2 regions of the Shewanella sp. BC20 genome follow, and region 2 is predicted to be linked to the other one. Evidence: predicted binding sites of a transcription regulator. Region 2 holds the regulator's gene; the other holds the start of a gene.
The links. Region 2 encodes MetJ, which represses methionine synthesis genes. Its sites were predicted from a motif close to TAGACGTCTAGACGTCTA; they were not measured.

Region 1 (7,544 bases), on a different contig from region 2:
TTAGCTTACAGTGCCATAAATGTTGGGATCTTAAGCTTTGAGGGGCACAGCTTTCCTTGGATCACGCCGCCACTGCTCAACGCTTACATTGCCAGTGGCCATATCAGCGCGGTGTTGTTCCAAGTGTTATTAATCGGACTTGGAGTATTGGTTTATCTTCCCTTTGTAAGGCGTTTCTCCTTGATGTCTGAGCACTATGAGTTCGATAGTGAGTTAATCAAACGCGTGCAGTTTCAAGCGGATATCGACCGGATGAGTGAGCAGCATTACTCACAGCAGCAGTCCGAATCACTGAAAGCTGAATTAAACCTCGAGAAGACCATTAAGGAGGTCTTGGCAGGGGAGTTACAGCTGCATTATCAGCCTAAAATTGCCCTCAGCAGTGACCATGTGGTGGGATTTGAGGCGCTTATTCGGTTGAAGGATGAACATGGCAACTTGAAGGGGCCTTACTTTATTGATGCCTTTCAGCGTGCAGGCTATTCCCATATCATCGACCGCTTTGTGATTAATACGGTTGCAGAGGATCTGGCCCGCTGGGAATTAGAAGGATTTTTCCCTAAAGTGAGCATCAATATCGACCCTAACAATATTACCGATCCTCAGTTGCTAGCGACGCTGCACGAAAGATTAGGCAGTGTTGCCAACCGAGTCGAAATTGAGATGTTAGAATCGGCCTTTATGTTGGATTTGAATCGCATCGATAGCAGCATGCGCCAGCTTAAGCAGCATGGCTTTAGCTTCTTCTTAGATGACTTTGGTATGGGTTTTTCTAGCTTAAGTCTGCTGAGCCGGATCAATGTGGATTGGATTAAGCTCGACCGCAGTATTCTGGCCAATACCAGCGAGCCAAAAGGGCGGACCTTGTATCTGCAAATCTGTAAGCTTTGTAATAGTTTAGGCTTTAGTTTGATTGCCGAAGGGGTTGAAACCACCACTGAGGGCGAGTTTGTTAAAGCGGCAGGTGTGGGTTATGTGCAGGGCTGGTTAAACGCCAAGGCGATGCCAGGCCCTGAGGCTAAAACCTTTTGGTTGGAGAGAAATAGTGACTAATACCTTAGTCAGCACCCTGCTGACGACATACGCCAATGCGAACTTGTCGGCTTGGGATAATTTGCGAGTCTTGCTATCCGAGTGTGCGTTGCAGCAATGTGAAGCCCGTGGATTTGAAGTCGATTGCGACGATAGTCGCCCCCATTATTGGCTGCAGATTGAAGATTGTTGGCTCGATTGTGGCAAAACCAATGCCTACAGTGCGGCTATAGTCCGTTTAACGCCTGAGGCAGTTAAGGGCGCAAGGATAATCAGCGTGCAAGACTGTGCACTGTTATCCGCCGCGCAGATAAACCTCTTGTGTATGCAAAACGCCCATTTTGACCATTGTTAATCCGGATCACAGGATTAACCATTTCCCCGTCGGGTAATTACCTTGATAGCCAAAAGGAAGCCGTCCCTGCAAGTACCAGGCTAGACGTTCTTGTGTGAAGTCGCATAGCGTGACTTCGGCTAACAATAAGGTGGCTAAGGTATCGGCATCATCTGCGACTAGCGCGCAAATCTCAGCAACGGGCATTATTTTCCACGTTTCCAGATAGGCGGTTTTCGCGATTTGAGCGACGATTTCGCTAGAGACTTGGGGCTTTAATCTGTCGGCTTGTTGATGGTCGCTAACACATAAGCTTTCATAGGGTTCAGTGCAGGGCGGTTCGAAAAAACGGTCGGGATCCCTTTCAAGGTAATTGGCGATGTCTTCTAGGCTGCCTAAGGTGTTGGCCATGGGCTCGTGATGGCCCACCTTGCTCGCCCAAGAACAGGATTGGAGTTGTGCGATTAACGGCTTCATTGAGTCTCTGTCTTTTGCCTAGAGTGAAAGCCATCTTGCTGAGAGGAATGGAGTTAGGCAATACATCCTAAGCATAAAAAAACCGCCCTTAGGCGGTTTTTTTGTGCGAAAGCGTGAGCTTAATGCAGATTATAGACCTGCATCGGCGCGCAGTGCGTCAGCTTTATCCGTCGCTTCCCATGGGAACTCGTTACGGCCAAAGTGACCATAAGCGGCGGTTGCTTGATAGATTGGGCGAGCTAGGTTCAACATTTCGGTTAGGCCGTATGGACGCAGGTCGAAGTGTTGACGGACTAACTTGATTAAGACTTCTTCAGACACTTTACCAGTACCGAAGGTCTCAACGCTGATAGACGTAGGTTCTGCCACACCGATAGCGTAAGACACTTGGATCTCACAACGGTCAGCCAGACCCGCAGCTACGATGTTTTTCGCTACGTAACGGGCAGCGTAGGCCGCACTACGGTCAACTTTTGATGGGTCTTTACCAGAGAAAGCACCACCACCGTGACGCGCCATACCACCGTAGGTATCTACGATGATCTTACGGCCAGTTAAACCACAGTCACCCATTGGACCACCGATAACGAAACGGCCAGTTGGGTTGATGAAGTATTTAGTGTCCTTGTTCAGCCATTGTGCTGGCAGAACTGGCTTGATGATGGTTTCCATCACGCCTTCGATCAGATCCGCTTGGGCGATGTCTGGGCTGTGCTGAGTAGACAGTACGATCGCATCGATACCAACAATCTTGTTGTCTTCGTAAGCGAAGGTGACTTGGCTTTTCGCATCTGGGCGTAACCATGGCAGAGTGCCATCTTTACGTACTTCAGATTGACGCTTCACTAATGCGTGGGCATAAGTGATAGGCGCTGGCATCAGAATGTCGGTTTCGTTGCTGGCATAACCAAACATTAAACCTTGGTCGCCGGCACCTTGTTCTTTTGGATCGGCACGGTCGACACCTTGGTTGATGTCTGGAGACTGTTTACCAATCGCATTTAATACTGCGCAAGAATCGGCATCGAAGCCCATATCTGAATGGACATAACCAATTTCACGAACCGTTTTACGGGTCAGCTCTTCAATATCAACCCAGGCAGAGGTGGTCACTTCGCCACCTACTAATACCATGCCAGTTTTGACATATGTTTCGCACGCAACACGTGCTTTAGGATCTTGGGCCAGAATCGCATCTAGCACAGCATCAGAAATCTGATCTGCAATCTTATCGGGATGACCTTCTGAGACCGACTCAGAAGTAAACAAGTGCTTTGCCATAGTAGGAAAATCTCGTCGTTAGCAATCAAACGTGTAGAAGCATCTACATCTAGACGGCTATTTTAGTGGAATTTCCCTTGGTTGACACCCCCTAAACTAAATATTTGTGTGTAAAGTGAGGTAAGCCCCAAATCGGATAGAGTTTGTGGCGCTGGAGTTTCTGCTCTAACTCAATGAATTGATAGTGGTATGTGGTTTTTGCCTTGGATGAGTTGGGCAAGTTATCGCTGAGCTAAGCTCAAACCAAGGTTGTAGTCTGATTGCTATGGGACTCTATGTGACAAAGGATATAACATATTTGAATTATTGTATTACAAATATGTTTAATGTGTTTTAAGATGAATTAGCCTAAACCTTCAAAGGTGTAATCCACCAGACTGGACAGTGGAATGCAATTTTCGTTTGCGTCGCTTCGCTATGTAGGGGAAAATATGCGTCCAAATTGCCCGCTAGACCCCACAAATTAAGCAGGAGAGAGCATGTCTTCCCGTAAAGTACTCGCCAACGCAATCCGTGCGTTAAGTATGGATGCAGTTCAAAAAGCAAACTCAGGCCACCCTGGCGCCCCAATGGGCATGGCAGATATTGCTGAAGTGCTGTGGAATGATTTCCTTAAGCACAATCCGAACAATCCGAAATGGGTAGATAGAGATCGTTTTATCCTCTCTAACGGTCACGGATCTATGCTGATCTACTCTTTATTACACCTGACTGGCTACGACCTGCCTATCGATGAACTGAAGCAATTCCGTCAGTTACATTCAAAAACTCCGGGTCACCCAGAATACGGTTACACCCTAGGTGTTGAAACCACCACTGGCCCATTAGGGGCGGGGATCAGCAACGCTGTGGGTATGGCGATTGCTGAAAAAACCTTAGCGGCACAGTTTAACCGTGAAGGTCACGAGATTGTTGACCACTACACTTACTGCTTCCTCGGCGATGGCTGCTTGATGGAAGGTATTTCCCACGAAGCTTGTTCTCTGGCTGGCACTTTAGGCCTAGGCAAACTGATCGCATTTTGGGATGACAACGGCATCTCTATCGACGGTCATGTTGAAGGCTGGTTTACCGATGACACGCCAAAACGTTTCGAATCATACGGCTGGCATGTGATTGCTAACGTGGATGGTCACGATAGCGATGCGATTCGCGCGGCTATCGAAGCGGCAAAAGCGGTGACCGACAAGCCAACCATGATCTGCTGCAAAACCATTATCGGTTTTGGTTCACCAAACAAATCTGGTAGCCACGATTGCCACGGCGCACCATTAGGTGATGCCGAAATCGCAGCGGCCCGTGAATTCTTAGGCTGGCCACATGCGCCATTCGAAATCCCTGCCGACGTTTACGCAGGTTGGGATGCTAAAGAAGCCGGTAACGCCCGTGAAGCAGCATGGAACGACAAGTTTGCCGCTTACGCGAAAGCTTACCCAGAACTGGCTGCCGAATACGAGCGCCGCGTTCTGAAAGGTGAATTACCAGCAGATTTCGAAGCCAAAGCACAAGCCTTTATCCAAGAATGCCAAGCGAAAGGCGAAGGTATTGCGAGCCGTAAAGCGTCACAGAACGCGATTGCAGCCTTCGGTGCGGTTCTGCCTGAACTGTTAGGCGGCAGTGCTGACTTAGCGGGTTCTAACCTGACCCTGTGGGCAGGTTCTAAAGGTATTCAAGAAGATCCAGCGGGTAACTACGTGTACTACGGTGTGCGTGAGTTCGGTATGAGCGGCATCATGAACGGTGTGTCACTCCACGGTGGTTTCATCAACTACGGCGCGACTTTCATGATGTTCATGGAATACGCACGTAACGCAGTACGTATGTCTGCGCTGATGGGCATTCAAAACATCTTCGTTTACACCCATGACTCTATCGGTCAAGGTGAAGATGGTCCAACTCACCAACCAGTTGAGCAATTAGCTAACCTGCGTATGACGCCAAATATGGCGGTATGGCGCCCATGTGACGCGGCTGAAACCGCAGTGGCTTGGAAAGCGGCTATCGAACGTCGTCATGCACCAACATCGCTAGTATTCAGCCGTCAAAACCTGAAGGCTCAAGCTCGTACTGCTGAGCAGTTAGCGAATGTGGCAAAAGGCGCTTACGTACTGCAAGACTGTGCGGGTACACCTGAGTACATCCTGATTGCAACCGGTAGTGAAGTGCAATTAGCGGTAGAAGCGGCTGCAGCGCTGACCGAACAAGGCAAACAAGTTCGCGTTGTTTCTATGCCATCAAACACTGAGTTTGATAAGCAAGATGCTGCTTACAAAGAATCTGTACTGCCAAAAGCTGTGACTAAACGTATTGCTATCGAAGCGGCCCATACTGACTTCTGGTACAAATATGTTGGTTTCGAAGGCACAGTTGTTGGCATGACTACCTTTGGTGAGTCTGCGCCAGGCAACGTGCTGCTGAAGCACTTCGGTTTCACCGTTGAAAATGTGCTGAACGCTGCAAAATCACTAGGCTAATTGTTTAGGTGATGGGATTACCGACAAAAGGTTAAACTTTTGAAAGGTTAATCTGTATAATGCGGCCTGCAATCGTTTGCAGGCCGTTTTTGTATATGCAGTACTGTTAAGAGGAAATAAAGACCTCAATGATCCGAGTCGCAATCAATGGTTATGGTCGTATTGGCCGCTCAATCCTTCGCGCTTTATATGAGTCCGGAAAACGTCAGCAAATACAAATTGTCGCAATCAACGAGTTGGCTAAGCCCGAAGCCATCATCCATCTGACCCAGTACGACACTACCCACGGTCGGTTTCAGCCCAAAGTCAAATTAGTCGATGATCTGATGCTGATCGGCGATGACGTCATCAAAATTCTCCATGAACCGGATCCAGCCAAGCTGCCTTGGCGTGAGATGGACATCGACATCGTCTATGAAGCGACAGGCGCCATCTTAGATCGCAACAGCTGCGAGGCCCATATCCACGCTGGCGCCAAACAGGTCTTAATCAGTCACCCTTCTTCTGCCGATGTTGACGGCACTATCGTTTACGGTGTGAATCAAGACTTACTGCGCGCCGAGCATACAGTGGTTTCTAATGCTTCTTGTACGACCAACTGTATCGTGCCCGTGATCGATGTTCTGGATAAACACTTTGGTGTGAAAAGCGGCGCGATTACCACTATCCATTCTGCGATGAACGATCAGCAAGTGATTGATGCCTATCATGATGACTTACGTCGCACCCGAGCTGCGGGTCAGTCGATTATTCCCGTTGATACTAAACTTGCCCGCGGTATCGAGCGGATTTTACCGCATATGAAGGACAAGTTTGAGGCGATTTCGGTGCGCGTTCCCACGATCAACGTTACTGCTATCGATCTTTCGGTAACATTAGATAAAACAGTGGATATTGCGACCGTCAATCAAGTGTTAGAATTGGCCGCCAATGGACGATTTAACGGTATCTTAGGCTATACTGATGAGCCGCTCGTATCCTGTGATTTTAACCACGATCCGCGCTCAAGTATTGTCGATGGCACCCAGACGCGGGTGAGCGCTGGGCAGTTGGTTAAACTGTTGCTGTGGTGCGATAACGAGTGGGGCTTTGCAAATCGCATGCTAGATACCAGTTTGGCGATGATTGCAGCTAAACAAAGCTGAAGATAAGAATTTATACCAATGGGTTAAGCCGAGTGGCCAATTCGACGGGATGTCGAGTGCCGAGTAGCTATCTAAGCTAACCGATTGATGCAAAACCAGTTTGTTTTTTTGATTATAAAAGGAAGCGTTACCATGGCAATTATCAATATGTCAGATTTAGATCTCCAAGGTAAGCGAGTGCTTATTCGTGAAGATCTCAATGTGCCAGTCAGCAACGGCGTCGTCACCAGTGATGCACGTCTGCGCGCCTCTCTTCCCACTATCGAATTAGCCCTTGCCAAAGGTGCTGCGGTAATGGTGATGTCTCACTTAGGTCGTCCAACCGAAGGTGAATACAACAGCGAATTCTCCATGCAACCTGTGGTCGATTACTTGGCCAAAGCTCTGTCTTGCCCTGTGCGCTTAGCGACCGACTATTTAGACGGCGTTGAAGTGGCGGTAGGCGAAGTGGTTGTGTTTGAAAACGTTCGCTTTAACAAAGGCGAGAAGAAAAACGACGAAGCCCTGTCAAAGAAAATGGCGGCCTTATGTGATGTGTATGTGATGGATGCCTTCGGCACCGCTCACCGTGCAGAAGCCTCAACCAATGGTGTTGGCTTACACGCTCCTATCGCCTGTGCTGGCCCATTATTAGCACAAGAATTAGAAGCGTTAGGCAAAGCCTTAGACAACCCAGCGCGCCCATTAGTGGCCATCGTTGGTGGTTCTAAAGTGTCGACTAAGCTGACCGTATTAGAAAGCTTATCTGGCATTGTCGACCAGTTAGTGGTTGGCGGTGGTATCGCCAACACCTTTATCGCT
Region 2 (7,544 bases):
CGGTGGCTTTAGCCTTATGCCATGTATTGATTGAAGATAATCTCTACGACAAGGCCTTTATCGAACGTTATGTTGAAGGGTTTGATGCCTTCGCCGCCGAAGTCAAAGCCTACACCCCTGAGTGGGCCGAAACCGTTTCCGATGTGCCCGCCAAAGATATTCGCCGTATCGCCCACGAATATGCGGCCAAGGCGCCCCATGCTGTGGTGGATTTTGGTCACAGAGCCACCTTTACCACCGAAGAGTTTGAAATGCGCCGCGCCTTGTACGCTGCCAATATTTTGATTGGTAATATCGAGCGTAAGGGCGGTATCTACCTAGGTCAAAAGCCTGGCGACTATAACAAACTGGCGGGAGAAAGCGTGGCGCCCGTATTAGGTAAGCCCGGCGTAAAAGATATGCCTAAGCCTGCGGCGAAACGTATCGACCAAGTGGAAGAGCAGTACGCCATGATGTGGTCATCGGGCGGGATTTATCAAACGATTCTCGATGCGACCTTAACTGCCGTGCCCTATCAATTACACGGCTGGGTGATGTCCCGTACCAACCCAATGCAAACCATGACCGACAGGGCGCGTGTGGTTGAAGCCTTGAAAAAGCTCGATTTTGTTGCCGTGTGCGATGTGTATATCAGTGAAACCGCCGCCTATGCCGACGTCATTTTACCCGAGTCGACTTACCTTGAGCGCGATGAAGAAATCGCCGACAAGTCGGGTAAAAATCCTGCTTACTATGTGCGTCAACGCGTGGTGGAAACCTTGGGCGACACTAAACCCTCATGGCAAATCTTTAAGGACATTGGCCATAAGCTTGGGCTAAGTGAATTTTACCCTTGGGACAACATGGAAACCCTGCAACTGCTGCAGGTGAATCGTGATACCGCACTGCTGCGCCGCATCAAGGATGAAGGTTTTGTTAGCTTCGGCAAGCCCATCATGCTGCGCGAACCTAAGATGGTGGCCGAGTTTACTAAGGCCTACGCCAATGCCAAAGCCGTGGATGAAGACGGCACCTACGGCAGTTTGCTCAGCTTTAAAACCCCAAGCGGCAAGATTGAATTGACCTCGGCCAAGGTTGAAGCCATGGCGCCAGGACGCGGGGTGATTAAGTTCCGCGAAGTGCATTTGAAGAAAGCCGACGAGCTGTACTTTATCCAAGGCAAGGTCGCCGTGCATACCAATGGTGCGACTCACAATATCCCTATGTTAGCTAACCTAATGTCGGATAACGCCATTTGGGTGCATCCCGTCACGGCGGGCAAGTTAGGGATAAGTAACGGTGACCCGATTCGGTTAACCAGCAGCGTGGGTAGCGAAGAAGGCCACGCCTTATTCACCCCGGGCATTCGCCCCGATACCGTGTTTGCCTATATGGGCTTTGGCTCTAAAAACAAAGAGTTGGTTAGAGCGACAGGTAAAGGTATCCACTGCGGAAACTTACTGCCCCATCAAACAGCCCCTGTGTGTGGCATGAATATTCATACGACAGGCGTCACGCTGGCAAAACGCTAATTGGAGGCTCAAATGACGAAAAGATATGTGATGGTGCACGATGAGAACAAGTGCATCGGCTGCCAAGCCTGTAACGTGGCCTGCCGCAGTGAAAATGGCGTCCCCGAGGGCGTGACTCGCTTACAAGTGCGCGTAGAGGGCCCCTTTGGCGAGATGCCACACCTGCACTTTAAGTACCACAGGGTATCGTGCCAGCAGTGTGAAGATGCGCCTTGTGTGAAGGTGTGCCCAACGGGCGCGGCCTATGTGGGTGAGGATGGGATTGTTTCCATCCATGGCGATAAGTGCGTGGGTTGTATGTACTGCGTGGCGGCGTGCCCCTACAAGGTACGTTTTATGAACCCAGAAACCAAAGTGGCTGACAAGTGTAACTTCTGTAAGGACACGCGCTTAGCTCGGGGTGAAGAGCCCGCCTGTGTGACTGTGTGTCCGACCGATGCCTTAGTGTTTGGCGATGCCAACGATCCACAGAGTGAGGTCGCTATGCTACTCAACACTAAGATCACTTACCAAGATAAGACCCATTTAGGCACCAAGCCTAGGGTGTATCGCGTTCCTACCAAAAGAGGGGGGATTTGATTATGAACAATACTTGGGGCGATATGGCGCAATATGATCCCGTCACTTGGCATTGGATCATCGCCGTGTATCTGTTTATGGCGGGTTTATCCGCCGGAAGTTTGCTGATTGGCATTGGCCTGCGTTGGTTTAATAAGGAGCAAGCGCAGGGGGAGACGAGTATTCTCAAGGCCGCAGCCATTATTGGCCCAGTGGCCATTTGCCTAGGCTTGGCATGTTTAGTGTTTGATTTAACGAAGCCTTTCCATTTTTGGCTGATTTTAATCAACTACAACTTCCAGTCTGTAATGGCGATTGGTGTCTTAGCACTACTGGCTTATTCACCCTTAGCATTTGCCTACGCGATTCTTGTGCTGCGCGATGAGCTGCCAAAGTGGGGCTTAGGTTTCCTCGTGCCTATTGCTAAGCTGCTGATGCCCTTTAGAAAGCTGATTGAAGTGCTGCTGTTTATTCTCGCGATTGGCGTGGGTGCTTATACTGGCTTCTTAATTTCGGCCATGAATGCCTATCCGATGTTGAACACTGCGGTATTGCCTGCGCTGTTTTTAGTCTCTGGTTTATCGGCGGGCGCGGCGGCTAATGCGGTGCTGGCGCTGGTGATGTTCAAGACCGATAGCCACGACAAGGCCTTAGCCAAAATGCATGGCTTAGAGCTGCCAGTGATGGCAATCGAAATCATGTTCCTGTTTATGTTGTTCTGCGCCTTGTACTTTCAGGGCGGCGCGGCGGCTGCGGCGCTGGCATCACTCACCTCTGGCGTGTGGGCGAGCGTATTCTGGATTGGCGTGGTCGGGATTGGTTTTGGTATCCCACTGCTATTTATGCTGTTGCCGACCGCGACGCGCCACAGCAAGGGCGCGATGATTATGGTGGCCTGCGCCAGCTTAACCGGCGTGTTAGCACTGAGACACTTTATTGTGTATGCGGGACAAAGCTATCTAAGTTAGTGCCATTGGTTAATGGCAATATCGATGGGGTAAATCACCTATCCCAGCAAGCAAAAAGCACCGATTAACGGTGCTTTTTTTATGGGGGCGATTGGCAGGATTCTATTGCGGTAATTATTGCGGTAATTATTGCGGCAATAGCTCAATCACAGATTTCACCGTAAGCACTAAAGCACTGATAGCGCAGAGGGCTAAGGTTGCCATCTTGGTCTTATGTTTATCCACATTCCCCACCAGTTTGCCCGCCACTAAATAGCCTAAAAAGACCGAGGGCAGTAGCATGAGTGATAACCACAAATGCTTGATTTCGAGTAGGCCCGTCACCCCAAGAATGACCAGGGCTATGGTCGAGCTGAAGATAAAGAAGGCCGACAGTGCGGCGCGAAATTTGGAGGCATCCTTACCCGCCAACAAAATCGCCATCGGTGGGCCACCAATGGCGGCAATATTACCAAAAATCCCCGAGACCACGCCCGCGCCAAACAGGGTTGCCTTATTCACGGGAAGAGTCAATTTATACAGGCTCAGCACCACGGCGACTGCCACAATGCCAGCAATCGCCAGACCAAGAATCGGCTGCGGCGCAAACAGTAGCAGGCTGGCACCGATAAAACCTCCGGGCACTCGACCGATAAGCGCATATTGCAAGCCATTGAATTCTAAATGGCCGCGTTCACGCAGTAGGGTGAGTAGGGCGATGGAAAAACCCATCACAATCACGGGGGCGGGCACTAATTCGGGGTCGACAATATACAGCAACGGGCTCGCCACCACGGCAAGGCCAAAGCCAATCAGACTCTGGGTGAGGGCACCTAAAAACACAATCACAGACGCAATGGCGAGCGTTTGTGGATCTATCAAGGAGAACATAGGATTCCATCAAAACAAAATAGGGATCGTTACTCTAACCCATCAAGCAAGATGAGTATTAACGATCCCTAATGATAAGTAGGATATTGGACGCTTAAGCGTTACTCCATATCTTCCCACTCGATCCCCATCTCGTCCATCAACCTTTTCGCTTCGGCGGGAATGCTGTCTGGGCTATCTTTCGACAGATCGGCATCATCAGGCAGAGGCTGGCCGGTGTAGGCATGCAAAAATGCTTCACACAAGAGTTCGCTATTGGTGGCGTGGCGCAGGTTGTTCACCTGACGACGGGTACGTTCATCCGTGAGGACTTTTAGCACTTTGAGCGGAATAGACACAGTAATTTTCTTTACTTGTTCATTCTTCTTGCCATGTTCAGCATAGGGGCTGATGTATTCCCCATTCCATTCAGTCATTGACTCACCTGTTATAACGCTAAATTCGGGGCAGATTTTAAACCCTTACAGATAACAGTCAAATTATTGCTACTATTTCTTAGTGATTGCAAACAGATTTCTTTATGTTTAGACGTCTAAACGTCTTAACGCCTATTGACGATACCACTGGGCTTAGGTACATTTAGACGTCCAGACATCTCTTTGCGAACTTAGGAGTTCCCGATGACCGCAGGCAAATTAGTGACCGAACGTCAATTAGCCACATTAGCAGTGCGTCAGGGTATCGAAAGCGATACTCAGTATGGCGCGGTGGTGCCGCCAATTTACCTGTCGACTAATTACGCCTTCGATGGTCATAAAAATCCTCGCGAATTTGATTACAGCCGTTCCGGCAATCCTACCCGCAGCATCTTAGGCGATGCCTTAGCTAAGCTAGAAAAGGGCGCAACCGGTGTGGTGACTTGCACTGGCATGGCAGCCATTACCTTAGTGACTACCTTGCTCGGCCCCGATGATTTGCTGGTGGTGCCCCACGATTGTTACGGCGGTTCTTACCGTTTATTCACTAACTTGGCTAAAAAGGGCCAATTTAAACTGCTGGTGGTCGATCAAACCGACGCCCAAGCGCTCGAGCAAGCCATCGCCCAGCAACCTAAGATGGTGTGGATTGAAACCCCATCAAACCCTCTGCTGCGAGTCGTCGATATCAAAGCTATCGCGAAGGCGAGCCACGCCGTAGGTGCTTTAGTGGTGGTGGACAATACTTTCCTCTCGCCCATTTTGCAGCAACCGCTGTTACTCGGTGCCGATATCGTTATCCACTCCACCACTAAGTACATCAATGGTCACAGCGATGTGGTGGGCGGCGCGGTGATCGCCAAAGATCCTCAACTCGGTGAGACCTTACATTGGTGGTCGAACACCTTGGGCTTAACGGGTTCTGCCTTCGACAGTTATCAAACTCTGCGCGGTCTGCGTACCTTAGCCGTGCGCATTCGCGAGCACCAAAGCAATGCCCAGCGTATTGTGGACGTGCTGACGAACAGCTCTGTTGTGAGCAAAGTGTATTACCCAGGCCTTGCGGATCACCCCAGCCATGCCATTGCCGCCAAGCAGCAAAAAGGCTTTGGCGCTATGCTGAGTTTTGAGCTTAAGGGCGGCGAGGCCGAAGTGGTCGCCTTTTTAGATGCCTTAAGTTTATTTAGCGTGGCCGAGAGCTTAGGTGGCGTTGAGAGTCTCGTGGCCGTGCCCGCGACTATGACCCACAGGGCGATGGAGCCCCAAGCACGTTATGAAGCTGGCATTAAAGACACCCTATTACGTTTGTCGGTTGGTATTGAAGATGCCGACGACTTAGTTGCAGATATTCAAGCAGGATTGGCCGCCGTTGCGGCTTGTCAGTAGAGGAATTCGAGATGGCACGTTGTCACTTACATAAATTTGGTGGTTCCAGCTTAGCCGATGCCGATTGTTATCGCCGAGTTGCCCATATTCTGTTAACCCATGGCCACAGTGATGATCTGGTGGTGGTGTCTGCCGCGGGTAAAACTACTAACTTTTTATATAAGTTGTTGTCGCTGCGCGATAGCAACCAATTATGGCAAGAAGAATTACAAGTCCTCATCAGCTATCAGCAAGGCTTGATTGAGCAGCTGTTATCTAACGAGCAGGCGCGGGATTTACGTGAGCGTTTAACCACGGATAAAGCCCAGTTAATCAGTCTATTATCTTTAGATTCCCGTAACGATTACCAAATTAGCCATGTGGTGAGCTTTGGTGAGCGTTGGTCGGCGCGCTTAATGGCGGCGCTGCTGCGTGAATCGGGTGTGGCCGCAAGCCATGTGGATGCCTGCTCGATTCTTGTGGCCGACGAGGCCGCTGTGCCGCAAATTCGCGTGCAAGAATCCCGCGCCAAAGTGCAAGCCTTACTGGCGGCGCATCCTAACGAGCGTTTAGTGATCACAGGTTTTATCTGTGCCAACGAGCGTGGCGATACCTTGCTGCTTGGTCGCAATGGCTCTGACTTTAGCGCCAGCTTAATTGCTAGCCTTGCCGACATTGAGCGCGTGACCATTTGGACCGACGTTGAAGGGGTATTTAACGCCGATCCGAATAAGATCAACGATGCGAAATTACTCAAGAGCATGTCCCTCGCCGAAGCAGACCGCTTGGCGCGTCTAGGTTCGCCTGTTTTGCATTCGCGCACTTTGCAGCCGCTGTTTAACACTGAGGTGAGCCTAGCCGTACGTTCAAGCTACGCCTCCCATACCGACTTTACCCTGATTGCGCCCCACAGCTCCTCGGCGAGTGCGCCTGTGGTGACTAACCTGAATGCCGTGGTGTTATTTGGCTTTAAGATCGCGGGCGATGTGGCCAGTCTGCTCGAGCAATTAGTCGAAGCAGGATTAACGCCACTGGCCCATTGGGTATCGGCGCATCAACGACTCGAGCTTGCCTATACCGCTGAAAACCAAAAACAAGTACAAAAGTTATTGGATGCGCAGGCCGAAGCCCTCGGCATTAAAGATCTGCAAATTAATACCGAACTCGGTTTAGTGGCGCTTGTGAGTGCCGATGCCGAGCATTATCGCCGCAGCTTTGCCCGTTTACTGAGCCGCGACGCTAAGCCCTTGTTCAGTGGTGACTTAAGTTTGGTGACCTTAGTGCCACAGTCGCAGGTTAATCTGCTGACGCAAAAAGTGCATCGCCGCTGTGCTGGCCCGCGTAAACGCATTGGCGTATTGCTGCTGGGTGTGGGCAATATTGGCGAGGCGTGGGTGAAACTGTTTAAGTCAGTTTCTCCCTCGTTAAATCAAGAGCTTGAAGCGCAAGTCGAGTTAGTCGGTCTGGTTACTTCCAGTAAAGCTTTGATTAAGTCCACTGGTGTGGATTTGGAAAGCTGGCAGCAGGAATTCGATGCCGAGGCAACACCTTGGCAGTACGAGCATCTATTTGAACAATTAGAACAACTTAACTGTGATGAACTGATTGCATTAGACATCAGCGCCAGCGCCAGTTTAACCCTGCAATACCCAGAGTTTTTCGAGCGCGGCATTCATATGGTCAGCGCAAACAAACTCGCGGGTTCTGGCCCGCTGCCTTTTTATCGGGAATTGAAGGAACAACTCGGTTATCGCCGTCTATTCTGGCGTTATAACGCTAGCTGTGGCGCGGGCTTACCTATTCAGCACGCCTTAAACGATTTGCGTAACAGTGGCGATAGCGTTGAAGCCGTTGGC

Region 1: a site for MetJ is predicted at 3,167-3,184, ahead of metK (methionine adenosyltransferase). Genes of this name have one in related genera too.

Annotation. Positions count from the first base shown of each region.
Region 1 is NZ_NHRI01000007.1:144,814-152,357, reverse strand. Features, by position in the region: gene CBX96_RS09610 (EAL domain-containing protein) at 1-1,053, shown strand, start outside; gene CBX96_RS09605 (hypothetical protein) at 1,046-1,387, shown strand; gene CBX96_RS09600 (hypothetical protein) at 1,394-1,843, opposite strand; gene metK (methionine adenosyltransferase) at 1,973-3,124, opposite strand; gene tkt (transketolase) at 3,604-5,598, shown strand; gene epd (erythrose-4-phosphate dehydrogenase) at 5,727-6,743, shown strand; gene CBX96_RS09580 (phosphoglycerate kinase) at 6,876-7,544, shown strand, end outside.
Region 2 is NZ_NHRI01000022.1:59,929-67,472, reverse strand. Features, by position in the region: gene phsA (thiosulfate reductase PhsA) at 1-1,511, shown strand, start outside; gene CBX96_RS18710 (4Fe-4S dicluster domain-containing protein) at 1,524-2,090, shown strand; gene nrfD (NrfD/PsrC family molybdoenzyme membrane anchor subunit) at 2,093-3,037, shown strand; gene CBX96_RS18700 (sulfite exporter TauE/SafE family protein) at 3,164-3,907, opposite strand; gene metJ (met regulon transcriptional regulator MetJ) at 4,009-4,323, opposite strand; gene metB (cystathionine gamma-synthase) at 4,546-5,709, shown strand; gene CBX96_RS18685 (bifunctional aspartate kinase/homoserine dehydrogenase II) at 5,721-7,544, shown strand, end outside.